Regions from separate parts of the Epibacterium sp. ABV4_022 genome, predicted to be linked through region 3. Evidence: riboswitches for the same ligand, from Rfam matches in the RefSeq annotation. Region 3 holds a riboswitch; each other region holds the start of a gene.
What was found. A riboswitch is a leader RNA that binds a small molecule or an ion and turns the genes downstream of it on or off. The one in region 3 is predicted to bind cobalamin.
Positions count from the first base shown of each region.

Region 1: it holds a riboswitch for cobalamin, as region 3 does, so the genes downstream of both, nrdH (glutaredoxin-like protein NrdH) here and ACXAF5_RS02380 (ABC transporter ATP-binding protein) in region 3, are expected to answer to the same signal.
Region 2: it holds a riboswitch for cobalamin, as region 3 does, so the genes downstream of both, ACXAF5_RS19325 (aromatic ring-hydroxylating oxygenase subunit alpha) here and ACXAF5_RS02380 (ABC transporter ATP-binding protein) in region 3, are expected to answer to the same signal.

Region 1 covers NZ_JBSWVA010000001.1:924,446-926,701, reverse strand. The annotation lists gene ACXAF5_RS04470 (chemotaxis protein CheW) at 1-869, shown strand, start outside; cobalamin riboswitch at 963-1,155, shown strand; gene nrdH (glutaredoxin-like protein NrdH) at 1,270-1,491, shown strand; gene nrdI (class Ib ribonucleoside-diphosphate reductase assembly flavoprotein NrdI) at 1,501-1,923, shown strand; gene nrdE (class 1b ribonucleoside-diphosphate reductase subunit alpha) at 1,905-2,256, shown strand, end outside.
Region 2 covers NZ_JBSWVA010000002.1:51,584-53,839, reverse strand. The annotation lists gene ACXAF5_RS19330 (FAD-binding oxidoreductase) at 1-200, opposite strand, end outside; gene ACXAF5_RS19325 (aromatic ring-hydroxylating oxygenase subunit alpha) at 207-1,433, opposite strand; cobalamin riboswitch at 1,574-1,777, opposite strand; gene ACXAF5_RS19320 (C4-dicarboxylate TRAP transporter substrate-binding protein) at 2,080-2,256, shown strand, end outside.
Region 3 covers NZ_JBSWVA010000001.1:501,443-503,698, forward strand. The annotation lists gene ACXAF5_RS02370 (Dps family protein) at 69-566, opposite strand; gene ACXAF5_RS02375 (DUF1328 domain-containing protein) at 618-779, opposite strand; cobalamin riboswitch at 957-1,171, shown strand; gene ACXAF5_RS02380 (ABC transporter ATP-binding protein) at 1,355-2,155, shown strand; gene ACXAF5_RS02385 (ABC transporter substrate-binding protein) at 2,152-2,256, shown strand, end outside.

The DNA.
Region 1 (2,256 bases), 420 kb from region 3:
GTTCCTGCCTGGGTCTGATTCAGCGCCACGGCATGGAAATGCCGATGCTGGACACGCTGGAAAACCTCGGGTTCGCCAGTACGGGAGAGAGACCGGAGGCGGCGGCAGGCATCATTATTGAGTTTCCCGACGATCATGCGCTGGCCTTTCATGTCGACCAGGTTGTCAGTGTCATGAACATTGAGGCAGGCGCGGTGTATGATTTTCCGCCCAGTGTCACCTCACGCCGGGAGCTGTTCAGCGGTGTGCATATTGACGAACAGGATGAGCAGTGTCTGGTGATCGACGTGGCCGCTTGCCGTCAGGACCCGGACCTGTTGCAACTGGCCGAAACATCGCATCGCCTCAAGACCACGCCTCAGATCGCGGTCAAAGATGCCCAGGGCAAACCCTCGGACCACCCTGTCGGCACGGAACCGGCGTATGATGAGAACCGTCTCGCCGCGCTGCGCTCTGCGTCGGGGCGCTATCTGACGGTTTCCGCAGGTGGGGACTTTGCCGTCCCGATCGAAGCCGTCAGCGAGATCATGCGGCTGCCGACCAGCATCTCAGGGGCAGATTACGACGGCCACCTCGCCAATCTCTCGTATCAAAGTCGCCTGATGCCGGTCTATGACTGCGCGCGCCGCCGCGGGCACGGCGATGGCCAGTTCGGATCGGAGTCCGGCATAATGATCCTGGAAAAGGACGGTCATCACTACGGTCTCGCGGTGGAGGCCATGAAATCGATCGACATCGGGCGCCTCAAGGGGTTTCGCCAGGCCGGTGGCGCTGCCAGCACCTGCCCGTCCGAACAATTGGTCGAACTGGGGTTCGGAACCGCGAAACGTTTGGTCGCCGTTGACGATCCGACCAGCCTGGTGCCGTGACCCCCTCGGAGACTGCGCGCGACACGTGATTCATCCACAGGAAAAGCCCCCCTGTGTGAATAACCATATATTGACAGTTCCCTAACAAAAGACGCAATATGCGGGTGCTTTGGTGCTTGCGGGGTGACTCGCGGGTGAAGAGGGAAGTCGGTGGAAATCCGGCGCTGCCCCCGCAACTGTAAGCGGCAAGCCTATCCTGGACCACTGATGCATGACCGGCATTGGGAAGGGGGACCGGGCGTCTGAGCCGCAAAGTCAGGAGACCTGCCAAAGCAACTGAACGACGACCGAGGCGGAGGGCCCGGACGCGTGGTTCGGTGCTTTGGTCAGCGCCGGGTTCTCGTGTCCGTTTTCGCCTGACCAGACATACGAGCAGATACCACCTGAGGGGACCTTGCAGATGAGCATCACTGTCTATTCTAAACCGGCCTGCGTGCAATGCACCGCCACCACCCGCGCGCTGGAGGCCAAGGGGATCTCTTTTGATCTCGTTGACCTGACCGAGGATGCCGCCGCCATGGAGATGGTTCAGGGGCTGGGGTATCGTCAGGCACCTGTCGTTGTCGCAGGCGACGATCACTGGGCAGGATTCCGTCCCGACCTGATCGGCCAGCTGGCCTAAGGCGCCAGAGTGGCCGGGCTTGTCTACTACTCCTCCCGTTCGGGCAATACGGCCCGTTTGATGGAGCAACTGGGGCTGGAGGCTCTGCGGCTGCCGCAGACAGAGCCTTTCCCGGACGTAGATGCGCCCTATGTTTTGGTCACGCCCACCTTTGCCGATGGCGAAGGGCGTGGCGCGGTGCCGAAACCGGTCATCAAATTTCTGAACAACGCGCGCAATCGTGCCCTTCTGCGGGGCGTGATTGCCGGGGGCAACCGCAACTTTGGCACCACCTTCGCCCTCGCCGGGGATGTGATCGCCAAAAAATGCAATGTCCCCGTCCTCTACCGCTTTGAGTTGGCGGGAACCGAAACAGACATCGCCCGCATCCGCGCGGGCCTCGCCCGGTTCTGGGCGGCACAGGAGCAGCAGACATGCTTGACGCAAGCGTAACCGCCGACCTCGACTATCACGCGCTGAATGCGATGTTGAACCTCTACGATGACGAGGGCAACATCCAGTTCGAGGCTGACCGCATGGCGGCCCGGCAGTATTTTCTTCAGCATGTGAACCAGAACACCGTCTTCTTCCACTCGCTGGACGAGAAGCTGCGCTACCTGGTTGAGGAAGGCTATTACGAACCCGAAGTGCTGGATCAATACTCGCTCAATTTCCAGCGCAAGATCTGGGACGCGGCCTATGGCAAGAAATTCCGCTTCCCGTCTTTCCTCGGCGCGTTCAAATATTACACGTCCTACACGCTGAAAACCCGTGACGGTCAGCGCT
Region 2 (2,256 bases), on a different contig from region 3:
GAGATCGTGTAGGTGCGGTGCACGGGGCCACCGGGAACCGGAATCTCAAGCGTCATGAACTGGCCGGGATCAAAGTCGAACAAGGCACCGGACGGCGCCTTGAAGGTGAAGGACGCGGTATTGTCCATCTCCGGTATGATGGAGACACATTCCAGCATCTCCGTATCATTCCAGATCGCGCGTTCACTCATTTTGGGCATTTGGTCTTACTCCGCCGCGATGGCTTGGGGATCGCGGTTGCGCTTAAGGGTATTGAGGTACCACTCCACGAATTGCAGCACGCCGCTTTCCTGCACCGCGGAATACGGCCCGGGCTGATAGGCGGGGGAGTTGATACCCATCTGGTTGTACTCGACGACCTCGCGGTCCTCGTCATTGGTGGCGACCCAGACTTCGGTCAGGCGATTGAGATCGTAGTCCACGCCCTCGACCGCGTCCTTGTTCACCAACCATTTGGTGGTCACTTCGGTTTCCGTCGGGCTGATCGGGGTGACGCGGAACACGATGGAGTGGTCCGACAGGAAGTGGTTCCAGGTGGTCGGATAGTGAAATTTCAACAAGGAGCCGGCATCGGCAAACGCCGCCCGCCCCAGCCAGCGCCGCACCGCCGTCTTGCCATCCAGGGTATAGCTTTCAGCGCCTTCCTTGAGCGGCATGCGGGCAATCCGAAACTGCCCGTCGTCGTTCAGGAAGAAGCTTGACGGCATACCGGCCCCTTCGCAACGGTCGAAATGCGCTTGCAGGTTGGCGGGGGTTTCGCCGCCCTCGATACCGGTGATCGACGGATCATCGGGGAAGGTCCGGCACAGGGAGGGGTGGTTGCCGCCGCAGTGATAACACTCGCGGTTGTTCTCCCAGACCAGTTTCCAGTTGCCCTTCTCCACGATCGAACTCTCGTAGGCCACTTTGGCGTTCGACAGGTCGTGCACGTCCAGATAGGGGCGAACCGTGTCGGCAAACGCGTCAAAGCTCGGGGCGTCCTCCGCAAGACAGATATAGACCAGCCCCGACAGTTCGCGGCAGTGGACTGTCTTGAGCCCGTGTTGTGCAGGGTCGAAATCCGGTCCCATATCCCGAGCCCAAAGCAGACGCCCGTCCAGCTCGTAGGTCCACTGATGGTAGGGGCACACCAGTTTCGGATTGTTGCCTTTCTTCGCCTTGCAGATGACAGACCCGCGATGCCGACAGGAATTGTGGAACGCCCGGATCACATCATCGCTGCCGCGCACGATGATGACATTAAAGGCCCCAACCTGATGGGTCACATAGCTGCCGGGCTTTTCCAGTTCGCAGGCGGGAATGGCAAAGAGCCACTCCTTGTAGAAGATCTCTTGTAGATCGGTCTCGAACACCTCGGCGTCGGTATAGAACGCCTGCGCGAGCGCATGACCCGGCGTATGATTGGCGATCAGCGCATTGAGATTGCTGTTCATTCCCTGACTCTCCTGCCGCCTGCTCGCGATCCTGAGACGGAGCGTCACGCGGTTGGTTTTTGTGCAGATGGCAATGGGAATCCGTCAGGTCGCAACGGAGGAAGCCGCGCCCTTCAAGATGCCCAAACCGCCACCCGCGGTTGACGATATCTTTCGAGGCTGGTTTCCGGGCTCAGGAGAAGACCAGATGGTCCAAGTGCGACGCCTTCCCGGGTTCCTCCCCCCAGTGGCCGATGTCACACCCGCTGTCTCCATGACCGTTGCGGGGGCAGCGCCGGATTTACACCGGCTTCCCAATTCTCCACCCGGACACGCCGGGCGGCACCTCTGGGACCGAGTTGTACCGAGATTCGCAAATCCCGATCTGCGATTTGCGACATTGTTTATTTGGTTCGAGACAAGGCGCGGATTCCCGGTGCGCTGCAGCGGCCCTGTCGACATGGTCTTGCCGGGACGGCCGCCGGCTAGTGCAGGCTAAGTCCAATCCGTGACGAGGTTCTTCTCAATCCGCTGTGGAACGCCTTGCTACGCAGCGTCTGCCGCGTTCACCGGCGATCGGATCCAACTTTTGGGTTGGCAAACCGGGGCATAATGGTGATCCTGCGCCCATACCGCGCACTTCAGATGCGTAATTGGGGAGGAAATTATGAAAAATGTCTTGGGGCTTACCGCCCTCGCAACCCTGACCTGTGCCTTTGCCGCCGAAGCCATGGCGACCGAGTGGAACGTGTCCGTCTGGGGCAAACGCCGCGCCTTTACGGAACACGTCGAAAAACTGGCGGAGTTGGTTTCGGAAAAGACCGATGGCGCGTTCACCATGAAC
Region 3 (2,256 bases):
CGCATCCGCAAAATAAAGGGGCCCCACACCCGTCAGGATGAAGGGCCCCCTGCAGAATACATGCGTGCCTACGAGGCAGACAAAGCACGCAGCATCCAAGCCGCTTTTTCGTGGAAGGCCGCGCGTTCGGTGGCCAGGTCACCCGTCACCATATCCTTGCGCTGTTCGGCCAGCTCGATCAGCGCGTGCAGGCGGTGGGCCAGACGCATATGGTCCCTTTCAAGATCCTTGCACATTTCCCCGGCGCTTGGCATCTGGCCGAGGTCGTCGACAATACTGTCGGACAAGACGCCGGTGATCTTGCCGGAGGTCAGGTGGCCGATGGCGCGGATGCGCTCTGCCAGCTCATCTGCGGCGGCAAACATGTTCTGGTACTGCTCTTCGGTCAGATTGTGCAGCGAGAAGAACAGCGGTCCTTCGACGTTCCAGTGGTAGATGTGGGTTTTCAGCGTCAGGCGGTAGGTATCCGCCAGCACGTCGCTCAGCCCCTCGGCGATGGCGGTGGTGTCCCGGACGCCGGTCTCGACAGGTGCGATTTGCGGTTTGACGTTCAATGCGGTGCTCATGTCATGTCCTTTCTGCGTGGAGTGTCGGTCGATCCGATGCGTGCCTTCGGGTCAGCGGCGAACTGCCCGAAAGATCAACGCGGCGACGAACATCACCAGGAAGATGAAAAAGAGGATCTGCGCGATCCCGGCCGAGGCGCTGGCGATACCGCCAAAGCCAAAGACGGCCGCGATCAGTGCGATCACCAGGAATGTCAGGGCCCAACCAAGCATGGGGTGCCTCCTTTGCCGTGTTACAGTGCCCACCCTGTGCGGGCCTCGCAGACACAACGGCGCGCGGCGCGAATTGTTCCCGGAGAAACGCATCGTCGCGCTGTGGCCCGGACGGGGGCCGCGTGCTGTCGGGCCTGTCGCCGGTTGCAAAACAGTTGACATATTCAGTCCGTTTGGCCCATGTCTGGGCCAGATGGTTCTCCGTCGCCTCAGATGCGCGGGGATGAAAAGGGAATACGGTGAGGTGTAGCCAAAAGGCGCCAAACCCGTGACTGCCCCCGCAACTGTGAGCGGCGAATGACCCTGCCTGATACCACTGGATGTCCATCCGGGAAGGTGCAGGGGAATGACGAACCGCAAGTCAGGAGACCTGCCATCTGACCCGATGTGTAACCTGGGCGGGGTGTCCCGGTGAACGGTGGTAGCTGTCTGACCTCCCGAGCCGGGAGCGACGCCAACCTGTGTTCTGCCTATCCCCCGCACACAAGAGCGGAGCCGCGGATGGCGCTGTGTGATCGAGACATGTGCAGAGCCGGTGACGCGCCGCGTGCCGCGCTTGCCCGGAGGGGGCGGTAATGGCTGCGACCCTGGAGGCGCGTGGCCTGACCTGGGCGCCGCGACGCCGTGGCCCCCTGATCCTGCATGAAACCAGTTTCCACCTGCCCGCCGGGCGCGTGCTTGGGGTGGTCGGCGCCAATGGCGCCGGCAAGTCCAGCCTGCTGCGGCTCCTCTATCGCTATCAGTCGCCGCGCAGCGGACAGGTGCTCGTCGATGGGACCGATCTGTGGGCCATGCCGCCGCGGCAGGCCGCGCGCAGGGTGGCGGCGGTGCTGCAAGAGCAACCGACCGATTTCGGCCTGACGGTGAAGGACATCGTGGCGCTGGGACGTCTGCCCCATCGCGACGGGCTGGCCACATCGGGTCAGCGGGATGCGGCGATTATTGACGCAGCACTGCGCAGGCTCGACCTGACCGGTTTTTCCCACCGCACGCTTGCCACCCTGTCCGGGGGCGAACGGCAGAGGGTCATGGTGGCCCGCGCCCTGGCGCAGGAACCGCAGGTGCTGATCCTCGATGAACCGACAAACCACATGGATGTGCGCCATCAACTCGAACTGCTGGCGCTGATCCGGAACCTCGATCTGACCATCGTGACCTCGCTGCACGATCTCAATCTCGCTGCCGAGGTCTGTGATGACATTCTGCTGATGGCAGAGGGCCGCGTTATGGGCTTTGGCACACCCGGCGTGGTGCTGTCCGAAACGCGCGTCTCCCAGGCCTTTGGCGTGCAGGCCCGCCGCGACCACCTGGCCCGTGCGGGCCGGGATCACCTGACCTTTCACTTGTCCAATATCTCGCAGGAACACACCTCATGAAAAATATCCTCTTTCCCGTCGCGCTGGCACTGGCAGGCACCTCCGCCTGGGCTGAAACCACGGTTCAGAGCTGTGATCGCGACGTGACCTTTGACAGCGTC